DNA from 3 places in the Kocuria sabuli genome. Region 2 is predicted to be linked to each of the others. Evidence: riboswitches for the same ligand, from Rfam matches in the RefSeq annotation. Region 2 holds a riboswitch; each other region holds the start of a gene.
What was found. Region 2 has a riboswitch for thiamine pyrophosphate ahead of RE027_RS06160 (ECF transporter S component). Riboswitches for the same ligand answer to the same signal wherever they lie in the genome.
Positions count from the first base shown of each region.

Region 1 (9,719 bases), on a different contig from region 2:
GGGACTCCCACACTCGTGGAACCCGCCTGCGACACGGAGCCCATGAGCAGCCCCCTCGACCGGCCGCAGCCACGGCCGCCCCCGCGCCCAGTACTCGCCAGGCACGGAATCCGCTCCCCCGCCCGCTGGGTCGCCACCTACGACCACATGGTGCACGCCGCCGCGGGCCGCTGGGCCGACGTCACCCGGGCACTGCACCGGGGCCTGATGCCGGTCACCGACGACGCCTGGGAACCGGCACGGTGACCGGAGGCGCGCAGCCCCGACGCCGATCATCTCTGCTACGCCGAGCACCGAGCCTGGGCCACCCGGGCCCACGGCCTCCAGGACCACCCCGAGCCGCACCGCTCAGCCGGCTCCCACGGCGATCGGCTCAGTGCCTATTCTGAGTGACTCTGAACAAGCTATCGTTGTACCAGGCAGAGCGGCCCAGGCCCAGGCCGACACCTGCATCTGCACACGCACCCGATTTTTCGACCGTCAACAGGAAGTTGGCATGCACTCCCCAGCCCTCCGGGCCCTTGCCGTCGAGATGCACCCCCACTCGGCCACGCAGTGGATCGCCACCTACTACCCCATGGTGGGGACCCCCGCGGGCCGCTGGGCCGAAGTCACCTGGGCGCTGCACCAGTGCCTGCTGCCCGCCACCCCCGCTCTGCTGGAGCCGGCACGGTGGCTGGAGGTGCACAGCGCCGACCCCGGTCACTCCTGCTACGCCCGCCACCAGGCATGGAGTGAGGTCCTGGCCGCGGGCTATCTCGCGGCACTGGCCGCCTACGACGCCGAGGACACGGAAGAGCCCCTGCCGATCGAGGACGCACAGCAGCTCCGGGAGAGCACGATCGTCGTCCCGGCCGGCCAGCTCTCGGAGTGGGTGCTCGACGACCTGCAGGACGAGACCTCGGCGATCGGGTGATCCCGCCCGGGTGCCGCGTCCAGCACACGTGAACCCCCTCCCCGCACCGGGCCCTCCGGCCGGAGGCACGAGGAGAACTGCCCGCGGGGACTGATCCTCCCCGTCCGCCCGGACCCATGGAGCAGCCCGGTCACCGGCTCCGGCACAGGCGCGCCCCGGCGCGCGGGGTACAGTCACGCCCATGGGAGAGCTGCTGTACGAGTGGATGACGGAGTCCCAGGCCGCCGACGCGCTCGAGGAGTTCCGTGCCGAACGCACAGCGGGACTCACCTGTCTGCGCTCCGTTCTGGACGGCCACGGCCGGCACCCCGACGCACTGCTCGACGGCACCCCCGAGTCGGTGGCGCCGGTGTGGGAGTGGATCACAGCCCGGGCCGGCGAGCTCGGCGTCGACCCCAGATCACTGGAGGAGGACCCGACCCGCCCGTCCTGGCCCAGCTGGGCCCGCCACGGGATGCTGGTGGACCCCCACCCCCCGGCCGAGACGCTGGACCTGGTCGACGGCTTCACCTCCTACCTCGTCCAGATCCTCACCGCCGCGGTCCCGGACGCGCAGTGGCTCGTCGGTGAGCACCACCTCGACGACTACCCGATGCGCAACTACCCGGTGCTCGCCGCCGGCGGCCACCAGGTCTTCCTCCCCGCGATCCCCCTCTACAGCGTCTACCAGTCCGCCCACGGCCGCGACCCGATGAGCGGAACCGAGATGCTCGACCACACCCGGCGCACCGTCGCCGCGCTGCGCGGTGAAGGCCCGGTCGCCGAGGCGGCCGAGGAACCACTGGTGACCGTGGTCGCCGAGGTGGACTGCTTCGACGTCGGGCTGCGCGCCGACCTCGCCGCCCAGCACCGGGAACTGGTGAAGCGGCTGATCGCCGAGCTCACCAGCCGCGACGGCATCACCTCGGTCTACCGCTACGGACCCGAAGCACTGGTGGTCAACGCCCCGGGCTGGGAGGAGATCCGGCTCAAGCTGTGGCTGACCCTGTGGCTGCAGCGCCACCTCCCCACCGACGGCTGAGCACGGCGGCTCGACGCCGCTCACCCCACCGAGGTCAGTGCGCGCCGCGCCCCACAGGGTCCCCATCCTTTCGGAGCACTCACCACGTCACGCCGAGCCGTCCCCGGGAAAGCCTCGGGACGGGGCAGGACGGTGCCCCACCGGTCCTGGGGACCGGCGGGGCACCTGGTGGCGGACAGGTCAGGACAGGAGGGCCACGTAGGTGTCCGAGTGCCCGAAGCCGACGACGTCGGCCCGGCCGTCACCGTTGACGTCGCCCAGTTCACGGGGTGGTCACCGACCCGCCAGCCCTGCTGGGACCCGAAGTCGCGCACCAGCAGCTGCGGAGTGGTGAAGGTGTCCCCGGCCACCGAGAAGTAGGACACCCAGGCGCCGGCGTCGCCGAAGCCCACGATGTCGGCGGCGCCGTCACCGTCCACGTCGGCGAGCGTCCGCGGGTGCTGATCGACCCGCCACCCCCGGTTGTACCCGTAGCTGTCGATGCGCTTGCCGGCGCCGATGAAGGTCCGGTCCGTCTGCCCGTGGGTGACGGTGACCCCCGAGTAGCCGAAGCCCACGATGTCGGCAGTGCCGTTGCCCACCAGGTCGACGACTTCGCGCGGGTGCTGGTCCACGCGCCGGCCCTGGTCCCAGCCGAACTGGCGCAGCTTCACGGTCGCGGGGGTGAAGGACCCGTCGGGCTGGGCGTAGGAGACGTAGACCCCGGCGTTGCCGAAGCCGACGACGTCGAGGCGACCGTCGCCGTTGACGTCGGCGAGCTCGCGCACGTGCTGGTCCACACGCCAGCCGTCGGCGTAGGAGAACATGGGCTGCACATAGGGCCCGTGATAGGTCCTGGCGTGGGCCGGGGCCCCGCCCAGTGCGAGCCCGGTGACGGCCAGCAGGGCCGCTGATGCACCTGTTGCCAGGCGGGACAGGAGAAAAGGTTTCATCCGGGGTGCCCCACGTACTGGAGATGATGCGCCGTCCGTGGATCAGGACGAGGTGGCGGGGTGGAGAGCCCGGCCGGTGCCGTCAAAGGTCGGCCGTGGTGCCGCGAGGGGCGCGATCGACGGTTCGCCCGGGGCCGCCTACTGCGACAGCTGCGAGATGTCGACGCCGGTGGCCGGGGTGCCGGCGCGTTCGTAGACGAGCGAGATCGCTCCTTTCGGGAACGCCTGCGGCGGCTCCACCACGGTGAAGGCGGCCGGGACGGTGCCGTCGCCGAAGAGGCGTTTGCCCGAGCCCAGGGTCAGCGGATAGAGGATGAGGTTCAGCCGGTCGAGGAGGTCCTCCCGCAGCAGGGTCCTCACGAGGTCGCCGCTGCCGAAGACGTGGACCTCGTCGAACCGCTCCTTGAGCGCGCGCACCTCGGTCGTGACGTCCGTCAGCACCGTGGTTCCCTCCCACGACGGGTCGGTCAGCGTGCGCGACACGACGAACTTCGGCACCGCGTTGAACTTCGCGGCGATCGGGTCCTCCTCGCCGCGGGACGGCCAGTAACCGGCGAAGATGTCGTACGTCCTGCGACCGAGCAGCAGCGCATCGAGACCCTCGATGGAGGTGCCGATCGTCTCGCCCGATGCGTCGTCGAAGTACGCCCCCTGCCAGCCGCCGAGCTCGAAGCCGCCCGCACGGTCCTCGTCGGGCCCTCCCGGGGCCTGGTAGACGCCGTCGAGGGTGAGAAAGAGGTCGACCTGGATGATGCCCATGATGTGGTCCTCCGGTGAGCTCCAGCGACAGCCAGGGGGCACCATGCTTTCGCGACGGGAGCGGGGCGTCAACCCCCCGCGGGGCGCCGCGGCGGCTCAGTAGACGGGCGCGCCGGGGTCCGTCTGCTCGACCCACGCCAGCACCCCGCCCTCGAGGTGGCGGATCCGCTCCTCCCGCCCGGCGTAGTACGGGCGCAGCGCGGCCAGGGCGGTCGCCGAGCGGGCGCCGGCCTTGCAGTGCAGCACGAGGTCCGCGCCGCGGGCCTCCGGCGGCAGGGCGTCCGGTCCCCGCTCCAGCAGCTGCTGCAGCGGCACCGGCACGGCGCCGGGAATGGCCACGAGCTCCCGCTCCCAGTCCTCCCGCACGTCGACCAGGACGAACGCGGCCTCCCCGCGCCCGCGACGCTCCAGCAGCCGGGCCAGCTCGGCCGCCCCGAGGGTCTCGGAGGGCTCCACTCCGCGGCCGGGCAGCGCGCGGACGGCCTCGGGCTCGGCGACCTCGGTGACCGGGGCGGCGTCGGGGTCCGCGGCCAGGCGCAGCTCGCGCCAGGTCATCGCCAGGGCGTCGTGCAGCAGCACCCGCCCGAGCAGGGGTTCCCCGGTGCCGGTGATCAGCTTGACGGCCTCGGTGACCATGACCGAGCCGAGGGTGGCGGGGAGCATCCCGAAGACCCCGCCCTCGGCGCAGCTGGGGACCTCGCCGTCCGGCGGCGCCTCGGGGTAGAGGTCCCGGTAGGTGGGTCCGTGGCCGGCCCAGAAGACGCTGACCTGTCCCTCGAAGCGCAGGATGGAGCCCCACACGCAGGGGACGCCGGTCAGCGCGGTGGCGTCGGCGACGACGTAGCGGGTCGCGAAGTTGTCCGCGCCGTCCACGACGAGGTCGTACTGGCCGACGATCTCCACGGCGTTGTCCGCCGTGAGCCGGCAGGGGTGGGTGCGCACCCGGACCAACGGGTTGAGCGCGGTCACGGCCTCCGCGGCGGAGTCCGCCTTGGGCCGGCCGACGTCGGCGGTACGGTGCACCACCTGGCGCTGCAGGTTGGAGACGGCCACGACGTCGTCGTCGACGATCCCGAGCGTCCCCACACCCGCCGCGGCGAGGTACTGCAGCGCCGGGGCGCCCAGCCCGCCGGCGCCGACCACGAGCACGCGCGCGTTCTTGAGCCGGCGCTGGCCGAGCGGGCCGATCCCCGGCAGCGTGAGGTGCCGGGCGTAGCGCTCGAGCTCCGCCCGGGTCAGGTCCGGGCCGGGCGCCACGAGCGGGGGCAGCGGGCTCACCGGGACTCCCCCAGCGGCGCCCAGTCCCCGCGCGGGAGGTCCAGCGGATCGCCGGCCTCCCCCTCCGGGTCGATCCGCCCCGCCATGGGCGAGGACGCGAGCGCGTGCCGGCGGGCCGGGATCCGTCCGGCACGGGCGGCCAGCCGCCCGGCAGCCACGGCGTGGCGCATGGCAGTGGCCATGGCCACGGGGTCCTGCGCGCGGGTCACGGCGCTGGCCAGGAGCACGGCGTCGCAGCCCAGCTCCATGGCCAGGGCCGCCTCGGAGGCGGTGCCGATGCCGGCGTCGAGCACCACGGGCACCGAGGCGCGGGAGGCGATGAGCTCGATGTTGTGCGGGTTGAGGATCCCCAGCCCGGTGCCGATGGGCGCACCGAGGGGCATGACGGCGGCCGCGCCGAGGTCCTCGAGCCGGCGGGCCACGGCCGGGTCGTCCGAGGTGTAGGCGAAGACCTTGAAGCCGCGGGCCACGAGCTGCTCGGTGGCGTCGAGCAGCTCCACCACGTCGGGCAGCAGCGTCTCCTCGTCGGCGATGACCTCGAGCTTGACCCAGTCGGTTTCCAGGGCCTCGCGGCCCAGCTCGGCGGTGAGCAGGGCGTCCCGGGCGGTGTAGCAGCCGGCGGTGTTGGGCAGGATCCGGATGCCGTTGCGCTCGAGCATCGCGAACAGCGAGTCCCCCTGGCCCGGGGCGTAGCGGCGCAGGGCCACGGTGGTCAGCTCGGTGCCGGAGGCCACCAGCGCCTGCTCCAGGGTGTGCAGCGAGCTGAGCCCGCCGGTGCCCATGATCAGCCGGGAGGACAGCTCCGTGCCGTCGAGCACGAGCGGGTCGGGGTGCGGGACGGTCATGTCAGCCTCCTTGGACGGCGGTGATGATCTCGACGGACTGGCCCTCGGCCACGGGGGTGCGGGCCCAGCGGCTGCGGGGGACCACCGCGGCGTCCACCGCCACGGCCACGCCCAGGCGGCGGCCGTCCAGCGGGGCGCCGTCAGGGCCCAGGGGGCGCCCGACGGTCTCGGCCACGAGGTCGACGACGGTGGTGCCCCCGGCCACGGCGTGCGGGCGGCCGTTGAGGGTGATGGCGGTCATCGGGTGCTCCTGTTCGGGTGGCGGGGTCCGGCCGCGGCCGGGTCGGGGTCCTCGGGGGGCGCCCCGGCGGGGCGGTCGAAGCGGTGCGGGTCGGTGCTGGCCAGGTGCCCCGCGTCGTCGTCCGGCACGGCCCCGCCCAGGACCAGTCGCGCGGCGAGGCGGGCGGCCAGCGGGGTGAGCAGGACGCCGTGGCGGAAGTAGCCCGTGGAGACCACGAGGCCGGGCACGGGCTCCCCCGCCGGGCCGCGGATGCGGCCCAGGTACGGGATGTCGTCCGGGGTGCCGGGCCGGGCGCGGGCCATGGCCTCGACCAGCTCGAGGTCGGCGACGCCCGGCACGAGGGCCTGGGCGTCGCGCAGCAGCCGGAACACGCCCCCGGCGCTGGTCCCCTCGAGGTCGTCCTCGCGCGAGGTCGCCCCGATCACCACCGTCCCGTCGGCCCGGGGCACCAGGTAGACGGGCACCCCGTGGACCAGGCCGCGGACGGTGCGCTCGAGCAGCGCGGGCGCCCCGCCGGGCACGCGGGTGCGGAGGATGTCCCCGTGCACCGGGCGCAGCGGCGGGCGCCAGGACCCGGGCAGACCCTCGAGGCCGGCGAGGCCCGTGCCCGGCGCGAGGACCGTCTCCGCCGCCGAGACCATCCCGCCGCCGGCCAGGTGCACGCCGGTGACCGCGCCGTCGGCGCTGCTGCGCAGGCCCACGGCGCGGTCGTGCACGAGGCGGGCCGGCCCGCCGTCGGGGCCTCCCGCCCGGCAGGTCTCCGGCAGCCCGGGGGCGACGAGGGCGGCGAGCAGCGCGGCCACGAGCCGGCGCGGGTCGACCTGGTGGTCGTCGGGGATGCGGTGCACGGCGGACAGCCGCGGGCTCAGGGCCGGCTCCAGGGCCCGGGCGGCGCGCAGGGTCAGCGGCTCCACGGCCATGCCGTGGCGCCGCTGCAGCTCGCGCAGGTCGGCCAGGGCCTGCCGGTCGGCCGCGTCGACGCCGCAGACGAGGGTCTCGGTGGTGCGGTAGCCGACCGACCCGTCCGCCGCCTCCTCGAGGGCGGCCACGAAGGCCGGGTACGCGGCGGCCGAGTCCGTCATGAGGGGGTAGAGCGGCTCCTGCTGGTACTGGACCTCGCTGACCGGGGCGAGCATCCCGGCCGCGGCGCGGCTGGCCCCGGAGCCGGGCTCGGGATCCACCACGGCCACCGAGCGGCCGCGGCGGCGCAGCTCCCAGGCCGTGGCCAGGCCGACCACACCGGCACCGACCACGGCGACGTCGGCCCGGACATGCTCGGGGTCCGGGTACGGGACGGCAGGTGCGGGAGGCGCAGACGTCACGGGCGATGTCCTTTCCTACGGCGGCATGACCCGCATCAGGTGTGGCGGTCGGCGCTGGACGCCCTCTCAGCCCGGTGGGGCTCCCGCAGAACCGCTGACCTATCATCAGCGTGTGAACCAGCATACCCAGGACACCTCCGCCCCCGCCGAGTCCCCGCTGAGAGGCGCCCGGGCGGACAAGCTCTTCGCCGCCCGGCTCTACGTGTGCACGGACGCCCGCCGCGCGCAGGGCGACCTCGAGGATTTCCTGCACGCCGCCTACGCCGGCGGGGCGAGCATCGTCCAGCTGCGGGACAAGGGCATCGACGCCGACGAGGAGATCGCCGCGCTGCGCCTCCTGGGCCGGGTCGCCGCCGAGTACGACGCCCTGTTCGCCGTCAACGACCGCGCCGACGTCGCCGCGCTCGTGGGCGCCGACGTCTTCCACGTGGGCCAGCACGACCTCACCCCCGCCCAGGCCCGGCAGCTGCTCGGCCCGGACGTGCTGATCGGCCGATCCACGCACGACCTCGGCCAGGCCCGGACCGCGCTCGCCGACCCGGACGTCGACTACTTCTGCACCGGGCCCGTGTGGGAGACGCCCACCAAGCCGGGGCGGCCCGCCACCGGCCTCGGGTTCGTCCGGGCGGTCGCCGAGCTGACCGGCACCCGGCTGGACGCCGATCCGGAGGCCGCGCCCGTGCCGTGGTTCGCCATCGGCGGCATCGACGAGCAGCGGCTCCCGGAGGTCCTGGCGGCCGGCGCGCGCGGTGCCGTCGTCGTCCGCGCGGTCACCGAGGCTCCCGACCCGCGGGCCGCCGCCGGGCAGCTGCGCAGCCTGCTCCCCGCCTGAACTCCCCACCGGCTCCCCGCGGCCGCACAGCCCCGTCTGAGAGCATGGACCTGTCAGAGAGCATGGACCCGGACGACGACGGAGGAGTGGCCCATGGACCCCGAGCTCGACCCCCAGGTGCGGCACGCGGTGCAGCATCCCGCGCAGACCGCCCGCGGCCCGGAGGACGTGCAGCTGCGCGTCCGGCTGGCCGGTGAGCCCGCCCGGCGGGCGCTGGGCGCCCACTGGGAGGAGGGCGCCCCGGAGGACGCCCCGCCCGGCGAGGACCGGCTCGCGGCGGCCGTGCTGCTGGCCACCCTCTTCGGCGACACGTTCTGGCTCGAGCGGGCGGCCCGGCTGCCCGGCGACGTCCCCGGGTGCCCCTCGGCGCCGCCGAGCGGGCTGCTGGAGCTCACCCGCGTGCCCGGCGCCCGGGCGGCCATGGCCTCGGTCCTGGAGCGGTCCCTGCTCACGGGGCTGCTGGAGTGGGGCACGAACCCGCTGCCCGAGCAGCCGCCGCTCGCCGTGGCACAGGCCGCCCGGGACCTGGGCATTCCCGACGACGGTCGGGTCTACCGGGTGGTGCGCCGCCGGGCCGAGCGCTTCCTCGCCCGGGAGTACGACGGCTCCGAGGAGCTGGAGCGGTTCGTGGCGCTGCTGACGGAGGCCGAGAAGGGCCACCGCGAGGACGGCCCCGTGCTCTCCGGCGAGACGCTGCCGCCCGCCGGTCCGTCGGCACCGGGAGACCCTGGGTCCGGACCGGCGCCGTCGAACCCCTCGATCGCGGACGCCCCCGAGGCCCCCCGGTGGGGCGTCAGCCCGTCGACGCCCGCCCCGCCGCCGCCCGGGCAGCTCGGCCGGCCCGGCGAGCCCGGCGGGCCGTTCCCCGGCCAGGCACAGGGCGGCCCGTTCCCCGGTCCGGGGGCCGGCGGACCGATGGCCGGACCCGGCGGCCCGATGGCCGGACCCGGGGGATCGATGGCCGGACCCGGGGGGTGGCCGCCGCGCCAGGCCTCCGACCCGGAGGAGGACGACTCCGACAACCTCAAGGCCTGGGGCCTCGTCCTCCTCGTCATCGTGGCGGTCATCGCGGCGCTGATCTTCGTCCTCTGACCACCGCCCGGCCCGGGGGCCGCCCCCCCTGGGCCGGTCCGCAGGCCGGGCGGCGCTGGCCAGGCGGCTCGCCGTCGGCGAGGATCGGGGTCATGGACATGCACCACGAACGGCTCGGCACCGGCAGGCCCCTGCTCCTGATCCACGGTCTCGGCTCGACCTGGCGGACCTGGGACCCGGTGCTCGCCGGCCTGGCCGCCCACCGCGAGGTGATCGCCCTGGACCTGCCCGGTTTCGGCGCCACCGCTCCACTGGAGGGCGAGGTGACGGTCGCGCGCCTGGCCGACGCGGTCTCCGGCTTCATCGACACCCACGGGCTGGCGGGGGTCGACCTGCTGGGCAGCTCGGTCGGCGCCCGGCTCGTGCTGGAGCTCGCCCGGCGCGGCGTCGGGGGCACCGCCGTCGCCCTGTCCCCCGGGGGCTTCTGGAGCCCCCGGCAGCGCCTCGTCTTCGGCCTCTCGATCGGCGCCTCCATCCGGCT
Region 1 covers NZ_JAVHZE010000026.1:11,392-21,110, reverse strand. The annotation lists gene RE027_RS16815 (hypothetical protein) at 43-246, shown strand; gene RE027_RS16810 (hypothetical protein) at 497-916, shown strand; gene RE027_RS16805 (hypothetical protein) at 1,098-1,937, shown strand; gene RE027_RS16800 (FG-GAP repeat domain-containing protein) at 1,958-2,869, opposite strand; gene RE027_RS16795 (dihydrofolate reductase family protein) at 3,008-3,628, opposite strand; gene moeB (molybdopterin-synthase adenylyltransferase MoeB) at 3,725-4,906, opposite strand; gene RE027_RS16785 (thiazole synthase) at 4,903-5,751, opposite strand; gene thiS (sulfur carrier protein ThiS) at 5,753-5,992, opposite strand; gene RE027_RS16775 (FAD-dependent oxidoreductase) at 5,989-7,314, opposite strand; TPP riboswitch at 7,310-7,411, opposite strand; gene thiE (thiamine phosphate synthase) at 7,427-8,146, shown strand; gene RE027_RS16765 (hypothetical protein) at 8,240-9,238, shown strand; gene RE027_RS16760 (alpha/beta fold hydrolase) at 9,331-9,719, shown strand, end outside.
Region 1: it holds a riboswitch for thiamine pyrophosphate, as region 2 does, so the genes downstream of both, RE027_RS16775 (FAD-dependent oxidoreductase) here and RE027_RS06160 (ECF transporter S component) in region 2, are expected to answer to the same signal.

Region 2 (9,719 bases):
CGGCGCAACGCCCTGCAGCGGGCCGTGGCGATCGGCTCCCTCGTGCTGACCCTCGCGATCGAGGTCGCCGTGCTCACGAGCACGTGGGAGGCCGGCCCCCAGGCCGTCCACCTGGGCGGCTGGGCGGCGCCCTGGGGCATCGTCATGGTCGTGGACCAGCTCTCGTCCCTGATGCTCGTGGTCTCCACGGTCGTCTCGCTCGCGGTGCTGGTCTACGCCAGCGGGCAGGGCGTGGCCGACGGCGACAAGGAGGGCCCGATCTCGATCTTCCACCCCTCCTTCCTCATCCTCGTGGCCGGCGTGTCCAACGCCTTCCTCGCGGGCGACCTGTTCAACCTGTACGTGGGCTTCGAGATCCTGCTGACCGCGTCCTACGTCCTCATGACGATGGGCGGGACGGTCCAGCGGATCCGCACGGGCGTCACCTACGTGGTGGTCTCCGTGATCTCCTCGGTGCTGTTCCTGATCACCATCGCGATGGTCTACGCCGCCACGGGCACCATCAACATGGCCGACCTCTCGGGGAAGCTCGCGGACCTGCCCGTGGGCACCCAGATGCAGCTGCACCTGATGCTGCTCATCGCCTTCGGCATCAAGGCCGCGGTCTTCCCGCTGTCCTTCTGGCTGCCGGACTCCTACCCCACGGCCTCCGCCCCCGTCACCGCCGTGTTCGCCGGGCTGCTGACCAAGGTGGGGGTCTACTCGATCATCCGCACGGAGACCGTCCTGTTCCCGGGGGAGCAGCTCGACACCCTCCTGATGTGGGTCGCGCTGCTCACCATGGTCGTGGGCATCCTCGGCGCGCTCGCCCAGATCGACCTCAAGCGCATGCTCTCCTTCACCCTCATCAGCCACATCGGGTACATGATCTTCGGGGTGGCGGTGGGCACCCAGGAGGCGATGTCCGCGACGGTCTACTACGTGGCCCACCACATCGTGATCCAGACCAGCCTGTTCCTGGTGGCCGGGCTGATCGAGCGCCGCGGCGGGTCCACCAACGTGGACCGGCTCGCGGGCCTGGCGAAGATCTCCCCGCTGCTCGCCGTGCTCTACCTCGTGCCCGCGCTCAACCTCGGCGGGATCCCGCCGTTCTCCGGCTTCCTCGGCAAGACGGGGCTCCTGCAGGCCGGTGTGAACCGCGGCGACCCGCTCGCCTACGTGCTGGTGGCCGGCTCCGTGGCGGTCTCCCTGCTGACCCTGCTGGTCATGGTCCGCGTGTGGAACCGCGTCTTCCTGCGCACGCCGCAGGACGCGGAGTATCCGGACCCGATCCTGCTGGCCCCGGTCCCCGCGGGATCGCGCTTCCTGCTCACCTCCGGCGCCGTCGACGACCAGGATGGCCGGTTCTCCGGCAAGGGCGACGTGCGGCTGATGTCCCCCTCGATGCTCGGCAGCGCCTCCGCGCTCGTCGTCGTGGGCGTGGCCCTCACCGTCTTCGCGGGACCGCTGTTCCAGCTGGCGGACAACGCCGCCGAGAACCTCGTGCGGCCCGAGCGCTACGTCGGTGCCGTGCTGGACCCCGGTTCGGCCCCCCGCCCCGTCGTGGAGGAGGCCCCGTGAGCCGGCGACCCAAGAACTCCCTGCTCGTCGAGCTCCCGCTGCTGGTGTGGCTGGTGTTCGTGTGGGGCGCCCTGTGGGGGGACTTCGGCCCGGGGAACCTGATCCTCGGCGCGGTCCTGGCCCTGCTCGTGACCTGGGTGCTCTACCTGCCCCCGGTCCAGCTCTCGGGCCGGTTCGACCCGCTGCAGTTCGCCCTCTTCGCCGTCACCTTCGTGTGGCAGGTCGCGAAGGCCAGCGTGGAGGTCATGCTGATCGCGGTCCTCGTGGGCCCCCGGGCGCGCAACGCGGTGGTGGGCGTCGGCCTGCGCACGCGCTCGGACCTGCTCCTCACGGCCACCGGCCACACCATGACCCTGATCCCCGGCTCGCTCGTGGTGGAGGTCGACCGCGCCACGGCCACGCTGTACTTCCACGCGCTCAACGTCCGCACCCCCGAGGAGGCCGAGTCCTTCCGCCGGTCGGTGCGGCAGGTCGAGGCCGCGTGGATCCGGATCATGGGCTCCCGGGAGGAGCTCGCCGCCCTGCGGGCCGAGCGCCGCGGGGGAGGCCGTGCGGCCGCGGAGCAGCGGGACAGCGCCGCGATCGGCTCCCCGGTCACGGCCGGGCAGCAGATCGTGGGCGGCCGTCGGACGGACGTCCCGACCGAGACCCCCGAGGAGGACCGCCCGTGATGGAGATCGCCGTGGCCGTGGCGGCCGTGCTGCTCAGCACGGCCACCGCAGGCGCGCTCTACCGCCTCGCCAAGGGCCCGTCGCTGCTGGACCGCGTGGTGGCCACGGACGTGCTGCTGGCCATCGTCGCGGCCGCCCTCGCCGTGGAGATGGCCTACCACGGCCACCTCGACAACCTGATTCTCATGGTGATCGTCTCGCTGGTCGGCTTCATCGGGTCCGTCACGGTGGCGCGCTTCGCCACCCAGACCGCCGAGCACGGGAAGTGAGCGCCGTGCTGGACACCGTCCTGGACGCCGCCGCGGCCGTGTGCATGGTGCTCGGCGCGCTCATGTCCCTCGCCGCCGCGATCGGCCTGGTCCGGTTCCCGGACCTGCTGACCCGCATGCACGCCGGGACCAAGCCGCAGGTCTTTGGGCTGCTGCTGCTGCTCACGGCCGTCGCCCTGGAGAACAGGGACCCGGTCATGGTCCCGCTCATCGTGCTGGGCTGGGTCTTCCAGCTGCTCACCGTGCCGGTCTCGGCCCACATGGTGGGCCGCTCCACGTACCGCACGAAGCACCTCAACCGGGCCACGCTGACGCAGGACGACCTGCAGGAGGTGCTCAACCGCACCGGCGAGCGGGGCACCGGCGAGCCGGGCCCGGCCGGGCCACCGGCCGCGGACGGCCGGCGCGCCGACGGCCGGCACGTCGACGGACAGCAGACTGACGGATCGGGGCGGACGCGTTAGGCTGGGCACGATCGACCGGGCGCACCCGCGCCGCCCCGACGACAAGGAGCAGCAGTCCATGAACACGAAGATCCTCGAACTCGCCGGCACCGGCCTCTCGCTGGGCGGTGTGGCCCTGTCCCACAAGGTGCTCGGCTCGGTGTGGACGCGCGCCACCGGCAACCCGCCCCCGGCCAAGAACCCGGACCCGGACGAGGCGTGGACCGGCATCATCATCTGGTCCCTCGTCACGGGGCTCGTGGGCACCGTCATCAAGGTCGCCATCTCCCGCCAGGTCGCCAAGATGGAGAACGAGGACAAGCCGAAGGCCAAGAGCCAGGCCGAGGTCTGAGTTCCGCAGGCACCTCGTGAGGGGGCCCGTTCCGCCGGACACCGCATCGGTCCCCGGCGGGACGGGCCCCCTGCGCGTGCGGGGAGCAGGCCGGTGCGCGGCCGGGGTAGACTCGGGGCACTGAACGACAGGGGAGCGCTGCCCGCCGGAAGGCCGGCGCGGCGCTGAGAGTGCGGATCGCCGCAGACCCTCGAACCTGCTCCGGTTAGCACCGGCGAAGGGAGTCGAGCATCTCAGGGGTGCACCCCGGGTGCGCGCCGACGGCGCGGCCCGTGGCGTCCCGTCCCCTCCTGGTACCGATGGCTCGCAGAGCCCAGGAGGAAGAACGTCCGATGAACACCACCACCCACCGTCCCGCAGCCCGTGCCCGCACGTCCTGGCGCGTCGTCGACATCGTCGTGGCGGCCGTTCTCGCCGCCGTGTGCGCGGTCGTCTTCTGGGCGTGGTCGAACCTGCTCTACCCGCTGACCGCCGCGGCCTCGGTGGCCTACCCGCCCGGGACGGCCCTCATCGGAGGGGGCTGGCTCGTGGCCGGCGTGCTCGGCGGCCTGATCATCCGCAAGCCCGGCGCCGCCCTGTTCTGCGAGCTGCTGGCCGCGGTCCTCGAGGGCCTGCTCGGCACGCACTTCGGCTGGACGGTGGTCCTCTACGGCCTGATCCAGGGCCTCGGGGCCGAGCTCGTCTTCGCCGCCGTGCGCTACCGCCGGTTCAACGCAGCCGTCGCCGTGGCCGCCGGCGCGGTCAGCGGTCTGTTCCTGGGGATCACCTCGAACGTGCTCGCCAACTACGAGTGGGCCCTCGGTCACCAGATCGCCTACCTGGTCTTCTCGGTCGTGTCGGGCGCGGTGCTCGCCGGCCTGCTGATGTGGGCCGTGGTCAAGGCGCTCGCGGCCACGGGCGTGCTGCAGGGCCTGGCCTCGGGCCGGGTCGCGCGGCGATGACCGCCTCGCCGGGGCGGCGCCCCGGTGCGCCCACCGCTGCGGGGGCGCGCGTCGAGGCCCGGGGTTTCGGCTGGCACCACCCCGGCCGGGACGCCCCTGCCCTGCGGGGCATCGACCTCGTGGTCGAGCCGGGGGAGCGGGTGCTCCTGCTCGGGCCCAGCGGGGCGGGCAAGTCGACCTTCCTGCACGCCCTCGCGGGGGTCCTGCACGACGACGACGGGCTCTCCCGCAGCGGGGAGCTGCTGCTCGACGGCACGGACCCCGACCGGGCGCGCGGCCGGGCGGGGCTCGTGCAGCAGGACCCCGAGTCCCAGGTGGTGCTGTCCCGGATCGGCGACGACACCGCCTTCGGCCTCGAGAACCTCGCCGTGCCCCGGGAGCAGATCTGGCCGCGGGTCCGCGCCGCCCTCGACGACGTGGGGCTGCCCCTGCCGCTCGAGCACCCCACCGCCGCCCTGTCCGGCGGGCAGAAGCAGCGCCTCGCGCTCGCGGGCGCGGTGGCGATGCGACCGGGCCTGCTCCTGCTGGACGAGCCGACCGCGAACCTGGACCCCGCCGGGGTGCTGCAGGTCCGGGACGCCGTGGTCGAGTGCCTCGACCGCAGCGGGGCGGCCCTCGTGGTCGTGGAGCACCGCGTGGCCGTGTGGGCCGAGGCCGTGGACCGCGTCGTCGTCCTCGGCCGCGACGGCGGGATCAGCCACGACGGGAGCCCGGCCGAGGTGCTCGGCGCGGCCGCCGACGAGCTGGGCCGCGCCGGGGTGTGGGTCCCGGGGCGGATCCCGCCCACCCGCGTGCCCGCCCGCGCGCAGGACGAGGACGGGGAGCCGCTGCTGGGCGCGGCCGGGCTCGCGGTCTCGCGGACCCAGCCCTCGGCGCGGCAGCTGCGCGCCCGGCGCCGGGCCGCGCGGCGCGGCCGGCCGCTGTCGGACGCCGCCGCGGGCGGGGACCTGCCCGTCGCCGCGGCGGGCATCGGACTGGACCTGCGCCGCGGCCGGGCCGTGGCGGTGACCGGCCCCAACGGCGCCGGCAAGTCCACCCTGGCGCTGACCCTGGCCGGGCTCCTGGCCCCCGTGCGCGGAGCCGTCACGGCCGGTCCGGCGCTGGCGCGCGGGGCGGGCGCCGATCCGCTGGCCTGGAGCGGCCGGGATCTCGTGGCCCGCATCGGGACGGTCTTCCAGGAGCCCGAGCACCAGTTCCTGCGCGCCACCGTGCGGGCGGAGCTCGAGCACGGCCCGCGCCTGGCGGGCACGCCCGCGGCCGAGCGGGACCGGCGCACGGACGAGCTGCTCAGCCGACTCCGGCTCGCCCACCTGGCCGGGGCCAACCCCTTCACCCTCTCCGGGGGAGAGAAGCGGCGGCTGTCCGTGGCCACCGTGCTGGCCACGGACCCGGACGTCCTGGTGCTGGACGAGCCCACGTTCGGCCAGGACGCCCTGACCTGGGCCGAGCTCGTGGACCTGCTCGTGGAGCTCGTGGACGACGGCACGGCCGTGCTCGCGGTGACCCACGACGAGGACTTCGTGCGCGCCCTCGGGGCCGAGGTGCTGGAGCTGGGGTCCTCCGGCGTCCCGGCGCCGGGGAGTCCGGCGCCGGGGAGTCCGGCACCGGGTGCCCCGGCATCCGGTGCCGGCCTCCCCGGCGCGCCGGGGCGGTTCACCGGCCTCCCCGGCCCGTCCGCCGGGGACCCCGGGGCCGCGCCCAGCGCGGTGCCCGGGCCGGCGCGGGAACCGGTCCGATGAGCGCCCCGGTGATCGCCCCGGCGGTCCGTGCGTCCCTGCTCGGCCGTGCGAACGCCGTGGTCAAGCTGGCCGGTGCCCTGCTGCTCACCGTGGTGCTCGTGGTCAGCGCGGACCCCGTGACGTCCGGGATCGTGCTGCTGTGCGAGCTCGGGCTGCTGGCGTGCGCCGGCCGCCGCCCGCTCGCGCTGCTGCTGCGGGCCTGGCCCCTGCTGCTGGCGGCGCTGGTGAGCGGCTGGGGCACGGCCCTGCTCGCGGAGGACTCCGGGCCGGTGCTGCTGGACCTCGGGGTCACCGAGCTCTCCGCGGGCTCGGTGGCGGCGGGCGCGGCGATCGCCCTGCGCGGGCTCGCGCTGGCGCTGTCGGGGCTGGTGGTGGTGCTCAGCACCGATCCCACCGACCTCGCCGACGGCCTCGCCCAGACGGTCCGGCTGCCGGCCCGCTTCGTGCTCGCGTCGCTGGCGGCGCTGCGGCTGGTGGGCGTGATGTTCACCGAGTGGACCACGCTCGCGATGGCCCGCCGGGCCCGCGGTGCCGGCTCCGGGCACGGCCCGGTGGGCGCCCTGCGGGAGTTCGGCGGCCAGGCCTTCACCCTGCTGGTGCAGTCCCTGCGCCGGGCCACCAGGCTGTCGGTGACCATGGAGGCCCGGGGCTTCGGCGCGGGCCCGCGCACCTGGGCCCGGGTCCCCGGGTACTCGCGGGCGGACGCCGTGGTGCTCACCGGGTGCGCGGCCGCGGCGGTCGCGGGCCCGGCGGTGTCCGTCCTGCTGGGCACGCACCGCTTCATCTGGGCCTGATCCCCGGGCTCAGGCCTGCGCGACGTAGCCCGTCACGAGGCGGGTGAGCTCCGGGTCCACGGGCAGGGGCTGGTGGTCCAGACGGCGCACCGGCACCGCGAGCCGGATGCTGGAGACGAGCCACACCGCGTCCGCCGCCATGAGGTCGGCGGGGTACAGCGGCCCGTAGCCGAGCTCCCAGCCGTCCCGCCGGGCGGCGGCGAAGATCGCGGCCTGCGTGGTGCCCGGCAGGATCCCGTGCGAGGGCTCCGGGGTCACCAGGACCCGGCGGTCCCCGCGCACGCGGGCGCAGACCACGGAGGACGTGGCCCCCTCCAGCACCCGGCGGTCCTCGGTGGTGAAGACCGCCTCGTCCGCGCCGAGGGAGCGGGCGTGCCGCAGGGCGGCCATGTTGATCGCGTAGGAGAGGGTCTTGGCCCCGGGCAGCAGCCACGGGTAGCCGGAGTCCTGGGCCGGGTCGTGGCCGCGGGGCAGCAGCACCGCGGCCACGCCCTCCCGGCGCTGCCGGAACGTGGACTCCGGCACGGGAGTCACCACGACCCACGACCACGGTCCGTCCTCGGGGGTGCCGCGGCTGATCGCGACCTTGACGCTGTGCTCGGCGCCGAGCCCCCCGTTCCCGCCGGGGGCGGCGTGGGCGAGGCCCAGCTCGACGGCCTCGCGCACCTCCTGCGCAGCGGGCACCGGCAGCTGGGCCAGGCGGGCGGAGGCGGACAGGCGCTGGTGGTGGGCCCCGAACTTCTGCACGCGCCCGTCGACGGCGCGCAGGGTCTCGAAGACCCCGTCCCCGCGGGTGAGGCCCTGGTCGTCGACGCGCACCAGGGGGACGGCCGGGTCGGCGAGGACGCCGCCGGGGCGGGCCGGGTCGAGGACGACGACGGTGCTGGTCACGGTTTCCTCCTGTCGGTGCGCCCGGCCGCTCAGTGGACGGGGCCGGGATGCAGGATGTCCACCTGTTCCCAGACGTGGTCGTCCGCCAGGTAGGCGTCCTCCTGGGCGGCCCACCGGTCCCAGTGCTCGGCATAGTAGGCGCCGTCCCGGCTCAGGGCGCGGTCGTAGCGCAGGGCCGTGGGCAGCTCCACCCACACCGAGACGTCGAGCAGCGCACGGGCGGCGGCGCTGCACGCCCCGACGCCCTCCAGGACGACGACCTCCGCGACCCGGGTCAGCCGGGGGGTGCCGGGCGAACCGGTGAGCCAGTCCCAGGCGCTCCACTCGGCGTCCCGGCCGGCGCACAGGGGGGTGAGGACCTCGTCCACGTAGGTCCGGGTGCCGGGGCAGAGCCCGTCCCAGCCGGGGTAGAGGTCCTCGAGGTGGAAGAGGGTCACGTCCCGCACGGGACGCAGCACCGCGGCGAGCTGCTCCGCCAGGGTCGTCTTGCCCGCGCCCGAGCGCCCGTCGATGCCCACGAGGTACGGGCGGTGGGTGGGGACGGGGAGCAGCCGCGCCAGGTTGGTGCCGGCGGGATTGGCCTGGGCCACCGCCGGGTCCAGCTCCAGCTCGATGTCGATCACGGGCGCCCGGCGTCCTGTGCCCGGTCCCGGCCCGCGCCGGTCTCCCCGGGCGCGGTGCCCAGCTCCTCGGCGACGGCTCGGACGACCCCCGGCACGGCGGCGGCGATCATGCCGTAGGTGGTCTCGAAGTCCTCCGCGCCCCCGTACCAGGGGTCGTAGATGCCCAGCTCGGTGTGCTCGGCCCCGGCGGCGGCGGGGTCGAACTCGCGCAGCAGGCGCACCTTGGCGGCGCTGGGCCCGTCGGGGGCGAGCTCGCGCAGCCGCCGCCAGTGGGGCACGTCCAGGGCGAGCACCAGGTCGCGGTCCTCGAACCGGACCGGGTCGAACACCTGGGCGGCGTGGGCGGAGGCGTCCATGCCCTCGCGGCGCAGGAGGTCCCCGGCCCGGGGGTCGACCGGGTTGCCGAGCTCCTCGTCGCTGACGCCGGCCGAGTCGACGCGCACGCGCCCGCCGAGGCCGGCGGCCTCGAAGGCGCGGCGCAGGGCGAGCTCCGCCATCGGCGAGCGGCAGATGTTGCCGGTGCACACGGCCACGATCGAATACATAGCGCGCAGTCTAAGCCGCAGGCTCCCGAGACGAGAAGTGCGGCCGCCGCCCGGGGGCGTCGGCCGCACTGGAGCAGGGCATCGGCTCAGGTGTTCGTCTCCTGCTCCTTGTACACGTGCTCGAGCTCGTTGCCGTCCTCGTCCACCTGCCGGTACCAGTCGGTGACGACCGGGGCGTGGGGGTCGAACGTCTCCCCGGCGGAGCGGTCGCCCTCGGCGTGCCTGACCCGCAGGGCGAAGTCGTTGCCGTGCTTCTCGATGCCTTGGACCACGGCATTGCGCACCGCTGCGGTGGCGAACCTCGCGCGGATGGTCGCCGGGTCGTTGTGGAGCTCCTTGTAGAAGGAGATCATCAAGAACGCCACGACCACGGCGAAGGGCAGGGCCGAGACGGTCACGAGGTTCTGCATGCCGGTGAGGGCATCGCTGCCGCCCGCAAGCATCATGACCACGGCGATGCCAGCCAGGGACAGCCCCCAGAAGATGACGATGCCCTTGTTCGGCTCCGGATCCCCGCGCGAGGACAGGGTGCCCATCACGATGGAGGCGGAGTCGGCGCTGGTGACGAAGAAGATGCCGATGATGACCATCGCGAGGATCGAGGTGATCGCGCCCAGCGGCAGCGCGTCCAGCATGGCGAAGAGCATCGCTTCCTGGCCGCCCGCCCCGGCGAGGTCCGTGCCGCTCTGCTGCAGGTACATGGCGGTCCCGCCGATCACGATGAACCACAGGACGCACATCGAGGAGGGCACCACGAGCACCACGGTCACGAACTGGCGCAGCGTGCGCCCACGCGAGATCTTGGCGATGAACATGCCCACGAAGGGTGACCAGGACAGCCACCAGGCCCAGTAGAAGACGGTCCAGGCGGTGGTGAAGCCTGCGGCGTCC
Region 2 covers NZ_JAVHZE010000004.1:114,034-123,752, forward strand. The annotation lists gene RE027_RS06135 (Na+/H+ antiporter subunit D) at 1-1,560, shown strand, start outside; gene RE027_RS06140 (Na+/H+ antiporter subunit E) at 1,557-2,231, shown strand; gene RE027_RS06145 (MrpF/PhaF family protein) at 2,228-2,500, shown strand; gene mnhG (monovalent cation/H(+) antiporter subunit G) at 2,506-2,964, shown strand; gene RE027_RS06155 (DUF4235 domain-containing protein) at 3,023-3,295, shown strand; TPP riboswitch at 3,415-3,535, shown strand; gene RE027_RS06160 (ECF transporter S component) at 3,628-4,236, shown strand; gene RE027_RS06165 (ABC transporter ATP-binding protein) at 4,233-5,975, shown strand; gene RE027_RS06170 (energy-coupling factor transporter transmembrane component T family protein) at 5,972-6,769, shown strand; gene RE027_RS06175 (aminodeoxychorismate lyase) at 6,779-7,660, opposite strand; gene RE027_RS06180 (nucleoside/nucleotide kinase family protein) at 7,690-8,283, opposite strand; gene RE027_RS06185 (low molecular weight protein-tyrosine-phosphatase) at 8,280-8,828, opposite strand; gene RE027_RS06190 (BCCT family transporter) at 8,915-9,719, opposite strand, start outside.

Region 3 (9,719 bases), on a different contig from region 2:
GAGGTCGCACTGGATCATGACCTGCCCGGGGTTGTGCGGCATCAGCCGGATGGTGTCCAGGTCCATGGCGAACTCCATGTCCCCGTAGCCGGAGGACCAGCTGCTGATCGAGTAGCCGCCCACGGTGTTCATCTCCGTGTCCACGGCCAGCAGGTAGTTGCAGCCCTCGGCGCCTTCGCCGAGCACGGAGTCCAGGAAGAACTGCGCGTGGTTGAGCTTGCCCTGCAGCCGGCCCTGCATGTCGGTGAAGGCGAGCACCACGGTGTCCACCAGCCCGTCGGCGACGTGCCGGCGCAGCTGCTCGACGGTGAGCATCCTGGCGTTGCGCGGGTGCTGGGGGGTCTCGCTCATGGGTCCGTTCCTTCGTCGCTGGAGTGGTGGGACGGGGCGCCGGAGGGCTGCGCCCGGCGGTCAGTGCAGGTCGGCCTCGGCGGTGCGGATCTGCGCGAACTCCTCCTCGGGGGCGTGGCCCACGAGGCGGTGCCGGCTGTAGAACCAGTAGTAGGCGAGGAAGACGACGAACACGAGGGCGGTGATCGACGCGGCGACCACGTCGACCAGGAAGGTCGCGACCACCGCCACGAGGGCCAGCACCAGGGCGATCCCGGTGGTGACCACGCCGCCCGGGGTGCGGTAGCCGCGCGGGAGGTCGGGCTCGCGGACCCGCAGCACGATGTGCGAGAGGTTGAGCAGCACGTAGGAGACCGTGGCGCCGAAGACCGCGATGTTGATGAGCAGCCCGCCATCGCCCGTGACCGCCGCGAGGACGAAGCCGATGGTGCCGGGCACCACGAGCGCGACCCACGGCGTCCTGCGCTTCCCGGTCAGCGAGAGCCAGCGGGGCAGGTAGCCCGCGCGGGACAGGGCGAACAGCTGCCGGGAGTAGGCGAACATGATGGAGAAGAAGCTCGCGACCAGTCCGGCGAGGCCGGCGTAGTTCACGATGTCCGCCATCACGCTGTCGTCGCCGGCCACGGTCCGGATGGCCTCCGGCAGCGGGTTGTCGGAAGTGCTCATCGCCTCCGCGCCCGCCGCCCCGGGGACGAGGACGAGCATGAACGCCCCGGAGACCAGCAGGAAGGCCATGGCCACGATGATCCCGCGCGGCATGTCCCGCTTCGGGTCGGCCGTCTCCTCGGCGGCCAGCGGCACGCCCTCGATCGCCAGGAAGAACCAGATGCCGTAGACCAGGGCGGCCATCGCCCCGGCCCAGCCCATGGGCAGGAAGCGGCTCGCGCCCACCGCGTCGTTCGGGACGATGTCGAAGAGGTTCGCGGCGTCGAAGTGCGGCACGAGTGCGACGACGGTCACCCCCAGTGCGAAGACCGCGATCACGGTGATGCCGAACATCAGCTTCAGGGCCTCGCCCACCCCGTACATGTGGATGCCCATGAACACGAGGTAGGCAACCAGGTAGACCGGCCACGAGTTGGTGATCCCGAACAGGCCCAGGGCCTCGATGTAGCCGCCGATGAAGGTGGCGATCGCGGCCGGGGCCACGGCGTACTCGATGAGCACGGCCATGCCGGTGGCGAAGCCGCCGAGGGGTCCGAGGGCGCGGCGGGCGAAGCCGTAGCCGGCGCCCGCCGTGGGCAGCGTGGAGGAGAGCTCCGCGAGGCCGAACACCATGCAGGTGTACATCAGGCCCATGAGCACGAAGGCGATGAGCAGTCCGCCCCACCCGCCCTCGGAGAGCCCGATGTTCCAGCCGGAGAAGTCCCCGGAGATGACGTAGGCGATGCCCAGGCCCGCCAGCAGGACCCAGCCGGCCGCCCCGGACCGGAGCTGACGGTGCTGGAAGTACTCGTCGGTGTCGTGCGGCCGTGCTGGGGAGTCGGGCATGGGACGATCCCTCCGGGTTCCGCAAAGGTCTGAAAACAGACGTATGAGGTCAGTGCTGACAGTCTGTGGTCTCCCCTGAGGACCGTCAAGACCCTGCATCCGCGCGGGTCGGAGTTCGCGACGGCTGTGCCCGCGGACCACTGGCGGCCCGATGCGGCCGTGGCACGATGGGCGCAGGACCCAGCGCAAGGAGGAGCGCCACCGTGAGCGACCCCGTCCCGCACCCCCTCATCCGGCCCGTCCGGCAGGGCAACGCCTTCGAGGAGGCCGTCGAGCGGATCCTGGACTCGATCCGCCTCGGCCTGTTCCGCAGGGGCGAGCGGCTCCCGCCCGAGCGGGAGACGGCGGCCCTGCTGGGCATCTCCCGTTCCACGTTGCGCGAGGCCCTGCACGAGCTCCAGGACGCGGGCGTCCTGGAGGTGGTGCGCGGCCGGTACGGCGGGACCTTCGTGACCGGCCGGACCGCCCACCCGGACGAGGACCTGCCCCGGGTGGACCCCGCGGAGGTCGAGGACGTGATCGTGTTCCGCGCCGTGGTGGAGCCCGCCGCGGCCGAGCTGGCCGCGGCGGCCGCCCTGAGCGCGGCCGCCCGCGCCCACCTGCGGGCATGCCTGCGGCAGGTCGAGGAGAGCTCCCCGGAGGACTACCGCCCCGCCGACGCCCGCTTCCACATCGCCGTGGCCGAGCTCGGCGGCTGCCCCAGCCTGGTCCGCGCGGTCGCGGAGGTCCGCTCCCGGGCCAGCGACCTGCTGGACCGCATCCCGGTGCTGCCGGTCAACCTCGAGCACTCCGACCGCCAGCACCGGGAGATCGCCGACGCGATCCTCGGCGGGAACGCGCCCGGTGCCCGGGCCGCGGCCCTGGCCCACCTGGAGGGCACGGCGGCCTTGCTGCGCGGCTTCCTGGGCCACGGCGCCGAGCACGGGACCGCGAAGGAGGCCGGGAACGGAGCCGAGGACGGGACGGGCGAGCAGACCGGCGAGCAGACCCGCAACGGCCTCCCGGGCCGGGAGCGGCCCCCCGGTGGCCGCTGAACCGCACAGCCCCGGCCGGGATGCCGAGGGCTCCCGGCGCCTCGGCCCCCGGCAGCGGGCGTCGCGGCGCCGGGACTCCCGGTCTGAGTGCCCGCGGCGCCGGTCCGGCGCCGGCGGCGGGCGGTCATGGTGGTGCGGTCGGCGCAGCGCCGGCCCTGATCCCGCGCGCTGGACGGAGGGCAGCGAGGGCGCGGGTCTATACTCGGCCGCAGTGACACGGGGTGCCGGCCCCACGCGAGGAGCCTGCTGAGACGACACCCGTCGAACCTGATCCAGTTCGTACTGGCGAAGGGATGTCCTGACGGGCCCGGCCGTGACCGCCCCGCACCTCCTCTCGCCCTGACCCTCAGGGAGACCCATGCAGATCGCAGAACAGACCGTGCTCGTGACCGGCGGCGGCCGGGGCCTCGGCCGCAGCGTCGTCGAGGCCTTCGCCGCCCAGGGCGCGAAGGTCGTGGTCAACTACCGCGCGTCCCGGACGGCCGCGGAGGAGCTCGCGGAGCAGTACGGCCCGGAGCGGGCCGTGGCCCTGGCCGCCGACGTCACCGACGCGCAGCAGGTCGCGGACCTGCTCCGCGCCGCCCGCGAGCACTTCGGCTCCCCCGTCACCACCGTGGTCAACAACGCGCTGGCGGACTTCTCCTTCAACGGCGACGCCCGCTCCGGGGCCGAGGACATCGGCTGGGAGGAGTTCGAGGCGCAGTTCGCCGGCAGCGTCCGAGGCTCCCTCAACACCGTCCAGCAGGCCCTGCCCGCCATGCGGGAGCAGGGCTTCGGCCGGGTGGTCAACATCGGCACCAACCTGTTCCAGAACCCGGTGGTCCCGTACCACGACTACACGGCGGCGAAGGCCGCGCTGCTGTCCCTGACCCGCACCCTCGCCAAGGACCTCGGCGCGCACAACGTCACGGTCAACATGGTCTCCGGGGGCCTGCTGCGCACGACCGACGCGAGCGCCGCCACCCCGGAGGAGGTCTTCGACTACATCGCCTCGGCCACGCCCCTGGGCCGGGTCACCACCCCGGCCGAGTTCGCCGACGCCCTCCTGTTCTTCGCGTCCCCCTGGGCGCGCTCGGTCACCGGGCAGAACCTGGTGGTCGACGGCGGACTGGTCCTCGACTGAGCGCGGCCGCCGTGACCTCGCCGCGACAGCTGCACCTCAACGCCTTCCTCTTCGGGGCCGGCCACCACCAGGCGGCCTGGCGCCGCCCGGAGTCCCCCCTGGAGCAGCTGGGGGACATCGCCTACTGGGAGCGCCTCGCCCGCACCGCCGAGCGCGGCCTCTTCGACGCGGTGTTCTTCGCCGACGGGCACAGCGCCGGGGACGTCGGGTCCGGGCCCCGGTGGTTCCTCGAGCCGCTCACGGCCCTGTCCGCCATGGCGCGGGCCACGGAGCGGATCGGACTGGTCAGCACCGTCTCGACCACCTTCTGGACGCCGTTCCACGCCGCCCGGATGCTCGCCTCGCTCGACCACATCAGCGGCGGCCGGGCGGGGTGGAACGTGGTGACCTCGATGTTCGACGCCGAGGCGCGCAACCACGGCCTGCCGGGGATGCCGCCGCACGACGAGCGCTACGCCCGGGCCGAGGAGTTCGTGGACGTCACGCTGCGGCTGTGGGACTCCTGGGCCGACGACGCCCTGGTCCGGGACCGGGACGGCCTGCACGCCGACCCGGAGCGGGTGCACCCGGTCGGCCACGCCGGGGAGCACTTCCGCGTGGACGGGCCGCTGACCGTGCCCCGCTCGCCCCAGGGCCGCCCGGTCCTGTTCCAGGCCGGCGCCTCCGGGCCCGGCCGCGACCTGGCCGCGCGCTGCGCGGAGGGCATCTACGCCGTGGCCTACGACCTGCCCAGCGCCCAGGAGTACACCGCGGACCTGAAGCGGCGGGTCGCCGCGGCGGGCCGGGACCCGGGGAGCGTGGCGGTGATGCCCGGGCTCGTGGCCTACGTGGGATCCACGGAGCGGGAGGCCCTCGCCCAGCAGGCGGCGGTGGACGCCCTGCTGCCGACGGAGCAGTCCCTGGCCCAGCTGAGCACCTTCGTCCAGCAGGACTGCAGCGGCTGGGAGCTGGACGCCCCGGTCCCCGGCCTGCCGCCGCTGGAGGGCTTCACCGGCCCGAAGGGCCGCTACGCCACGATCCTGCGGATCGTGGCGGTCGAACGGCCCACGGTCCGGCAGCTGCTCGGGCGGCTCGCCGCCGGCGGCGGGCACTGCACCGTGGTCGGCACCCCGGAGGCGGTGGCGGACCGGATCGAGCACTGGTTCCGCTCGGGGGCCGCCGACGGGTTCAACCTCATGCCGCCCACGCTGCCGCACGCCCTCGACGACTTCGTGGACCACGTGGTCCCCGTCCTCCAACGCCGCGGCCTGTTCCGCACCGGGTACACCGAATCCACGCTGCGCGGGCACCTGCGGCTGCCGCGCCCCGCCGTCGGCGCTCCGGCCTGAGCCGGGGCGGAGCGCTCAGCCGTCGAAGTGGGTGCTGGCCGGTCCCTTGCCGACCGTGGTGACCAGCTCGGTGGCCAGGTCCCGCAGCTTGACGTTGCGGTGGCTGGAGGCGGCCCGGAGGATCTCGAAGGCCTTCTCCTGGCTGCAGCGGTTCTGGGCCATGACGATGCCCACGGCCAGGTCGATGGTCGTCCGCGACGCCATGGCCGCGGCCAGGTCCTCCGCGGTGTCGCGGTGCTGGGCCAGGCGCACGGCCAGGCGCAGCGTCGCGGAGACCGTCTGGACGTGCCGTTGGACGACCTCCACGGTGGCCTCGTCAAACGCCCCCGGACGCCCGGCGTAGACGTCCAGGCCCGCGGACGCCTCCTCGCCCAGTTCGAGGGGGACGCCGAGGGCGGAGAGGATGCCGTTGGCGGCGGCGGCCTGACCGTAGGCGGGCCAGCGGGGGTCGGTGCGGGTGTCGACGACGTGGACGACCCGGTGGTCCCGGGCGGCGGTGAGGCAGGGGCCGTCGCCGTAGTGGTACTGGATCTCGTCGAGGGCCTCGGCGCGGGGGCTGGAGGCGGCCACGGTGGTGGAGCGCTTCGGTCGCAGCAGGGTCACCGCGCACCAGACCGCGTCACCCTCCGTGGAGAGGGCCTGGGCCACCGTGGCGGTGAACTCGTCGAGGAAACCGGTGATGTCCTCGCTCTCGAGCAGCACCTCCTGCAGCTGCGTCACCGGTACCCCGCTCGGGTCGTGCTCGGCCATCGTGTTCCCCTTCGTCGGTCAGGTGGTGCGTCGGTGGTCCGCCCTCGGGCGCCGGGTGCCCTGGGGGCATTGTGCCAGGGTGCCGGTCCGCGCGGCGTGCTCGGGCTGGTCGTCGGGGAACCTGGTGCGTCCCGACTCCCGGGATCGGGCTCCCGGGTGCGTCCCGACTCCCGGGATCGGGCTCCCGGGAGCAGACGAGCGGGCGGATCTCGGCGGCGTAGGGTGCCCGGGGCGGGGCGAGGTCGGCGAGGATCCCGTCGGCGGCCCGGGCCGGCAGGTCCCGCTGCAGCCGCGGCAGGACCAGGGAGTGGTGCAGGTAGGCGTCGACCTCGGACTCGCCCACCTCGCCGCCGATGCCGAAGCAGTACGGCCACAGCCCCCGCGGTGGATCCCGTCACCGCGTGCTCTGCTCAGCAGGGCGGAGCGGGCGGCCTCGGGGCCGGGACCGTCCCGCGCCATGGGCACCCCCGTGGCCAGGGCGACGGTCTCCCGGGACCGCAGCGTCTGCCGCAGCGAGGCGCTGCGCCGCACCGGCGCCTGCACGGGCTGGGCGGCGTCCAGCAGGGTGGCCGCGACGTCGGCCGGCAGACCCAGCGGCCGCACCTCGGCTTCCCGGAACCCTGGGGCTCCGCCGGAGGACCGCGCGGGAGGGCGCCGGAGCGCTCGGGACCGGCCGGTGCGGCTCAGCCGAACAGGCTGGCCGCCTTCAGGAGGGTCTGGGTGATCCCGTAAGCGAGCGGGACCCCGACGAGGACCCAGCCGAGGGCCAGTCGCAGACGGACGATCATGTCATGCCTCCTTCGCGAGGACCGTGGTGCCGGACGGGGCGGTGTCGGGCTCGTGGTGGCGGGCGTCCACGGGCTTCACCAGGAGGTTGGCCACGAAGCCCACCACCAGCAGGACGACCATGGTCAGCAGCGCGGGCTGGTACGCCTGCGCGGTGAGCTCGCCCGGGGTGCCCTGGGCGTCGAGGAACGTGTTGACGATGAGCGGACCGGCGATGCCGGCGGCGGACCAGGCCGTGAGCAGCCTGCCGTGGATGGCCCCGACCTGGAAGGTTCCGAAGAGGTCCCGCAGGTAGGCCGGCACCGTGGCGAAGCCGCCGCCGTAGAACGAGATGATGACGAAGGCCAGCAGCACGAACAGCAGCGTGGAGCTCGACCCGAACAGGGCCAGCACTGTGTAGAGGACCGCCCCGACACCGAGGTAGACCATGTAGATGCGCTTGCGCCCCAGGACGTCCGAGGTGGTCGACCACACGAAGCGCCCGCCCATGTTCCCGATGGACAGCAGCCCCACGAAGCCGCCGGCCACCCCTGCGGTCACGAGGGAGGCTCCGTCCGCCTGGCGGAAGAAGTCCTGGATCATGGGCGCGGCCTGCTCGAGGATGCCGATGCCGGCCGTGACGTTGCAGAACAGGACGATCCACACGAGCCAGAACTGCCTGGTGCGGATCGCGTTGTTCGCGGAGACGTGGTTCTGGGTGACGAGCGCCTTCGTCGCGACCTTCGAGGGGTCGAAGCCCTCGGGCTTCCAGCCCGCGGCGGGGACCTTGATGGTGAACGCCCCGAAGAGCATGTAGGCGAGGTAGACGACGGCGAGGGTCAGGAACAGCTTGCCCACGGCGTCCCCGCTGGCCACCCAGCCCGGGGAGCCGGAGTCCGGGTCGTAGAGGTTGAGCAGGGCCGCCGAGAGGGGGCTGGCGATCAGCGCGCCGCCGCCGAAGCCCATGATCGCCATGCCCGTGGCGAGGCCCGGGCGGTCGGGGAACCACTTGATCAGCGTGGAGACGGGCGAGATGTAGCCGATGCCCAGGCCGATGCCGCCGATGACGCCGTAGCCGAGGTACACAAGCCACAGCTGCTCGGTGAAGATCCCCGCCGCGCCCACCAGGAACCCGCCCGACCACAGCAGGGCGGCGGTGAACATGGCCCTGCGCGGCCCGCCGGTGTCCACCCAGGTGCCGAAGACGGCGGCGGACAGGCCCAGCATGACGATCGCGATGGAGAAGATGATGCCGATCTGGGTCAGGCTCGCGTCGAAGTGCTCCACCAGCGCGGTCTTGTACACGCTCGTGGCGTAGGCCTGGCCGATGCACAGGTGCACCGCCAGGGCGGCCGGCGGGATCAGCCAGCGGTTGAATCCCGGGGGTGCCACCGTGTGCTCTCGGTCCAGCCAGCTCATGCCTCGACTCCTCTTCTGCCGCGGACGTGCCGGAACGGCGTGACTCCCGGGCGGGACGGCGGCGCTCCGGTCCCGGCGCACCGCCTCCGGCGTACCAGGGTGAAGCATGTCACATCAACGTCTCGGATGGGAAGCACCCTGTCGGTCCACCCGCCGGGGCGGGCCCGCTCACCGCCCCCGCACGGCACGCCACACGCGTCTCCAGAACGCGGTGAACCCCCGTTCCGCGACCGCCCGTTCCAGCTGCTCGATCCGGGCCGACTGCTCGCGGACCAGCTCGAGCAGCTCACGGGCGACGGCCTCCGAGCCGTCCAGGCGCGCGTGCAGGCCCTCCGCCTGCTCGCGGATCTCCCGGCTCAGGTACAGCGGCAGGCCGACGCCGTTCTCGCCGGTCCACTGCTTGAGGTGGCGCTCCCGCACGAGCAGCTCGTCCCGGCCGCGGAGTGCCGGGCCGGCCCCGGACCCCTCGTTCCCCCGGGCGCGGACGGGGTGCGGGTGCCCGCGGACCAGGCCCACGGTGAACGTCTCGAGGAACCGGAGGGCGAACTCCCAGCCCGCCGCGGCGGCCAGGGACTCGTCGTAGTCGCCGAGCACCCCGTGCACCGCCCGCCGGTACACGAAGGATCCGGGCGCCGCACGCTCGCCGCCCAGCGCCCCGGTGAGGGTGGGCGCCGCCGGACCGGCCGGCGCGGGCTCTCCGGCCTGCGCGTGGACCACCACGCCGTCGTCGGTGGTGAGCGGGTCCTCGAGACGGACCACGGCGCGCTGCAGGAACGTGGGGGTCCACGGCTCGTGGTCGTCACGGAGCACGACGAGCTCCGAGTCCGTCGCCCGCAGGCCCCGGTTGGCCGCCGCAGCGGGTCCGAGGCCGCGCCGGTGGTGCAGGACCGTCGCGCGTCCCGCCAGCTCGTCCTGCCGCTCGGCGAGGAGCCGGTCCACCACGGCGGGGTCCCCGCCGTCGTCGACGACGACCAGCCGCCAGTCCGTGAAGGTCTGTGCCAGGACGTCGTCGAGGGCGCGGGACAGCGCCGCGGGACGGCCGCGGGTCCGGAGCACGACGGCGACGGTGGGGCGGGCGGGCGGCGCCGCAGGGGTCGTGTACCGGCGGCGGAGGGAGCGCACCACAGGGGCGCCGACCCCGCGCGGCGCCACGGCCGTCGACGACAGGCGCTGCGGTTCCCCGCCCCGCAGCGCCACCACGACGCCGTCCCACCAGCGGTCGCCCGCCGCGTGCAGGGCCGGCACCGCCTCGGCCAGGGCCGAGCGGACCGCCGCCCGCTGCTCGACGGTCTCCGTGGCCCACTGCTGCACGGCCGCCCGGGTGTCCCACGCGGTGGCGCCGGGAGTGAGCAGCGCGGCCAGGGGCACGACGTTCTCGGTCAGCCCCCAACGGCGCAGCACCGCCTCCATACGCTCAGCGGCATATTTCTCCGTGCCGACGGACAGGACGTCAGCGCC
Region 3 covers NZ_JAVHZE010000007.1:132,888-142,606, forward strand. The annotation lists gene RE027_RS09365 (glutamine synthetase family protein) at 1-351, opposite strand, end outside; gene eat (ethanolamine permease) at 412-1,842, opposite strand; gene RE027_RS09375 (FadR/GntR family transcriptional regulator) at 2,046-2,876, shown strand; TPP riboswitch at 3,084-3,187, shown strand; gene RE027_RS09380 (3-oxoacyl-ACP reductase) at 3,235-3,999, shown strand; gene RE027_RS09385 (LLM class flavin-dependent oxidoreductase) at 4,011-5,327, shown strand; gene RE027_RS09390 (GAF and ANTAR domain-containing protein) at 5,343-6,077, opposite strand; gene RE027_RS18285 (MFS transporter small subunit) at 6,761-6,865, opposite strand; gene RE027_RS09395 (OFA family MFS transporter) at 6,867-8,261, opposite strand; gene RE027_RS09400 (glycosyltransferase) at 8,430-9,719, opposite strand, start outside.
Region 3: it holds a riboswitch for thiamine pyrophosphate, as region 2 does, so the genes downstream of both, RE027_RS09380 (3-oxoacyl-ACP reductase) here and RE027_RS06160 (ECF transporter S component) in region 2, are expected to answer to the same signal.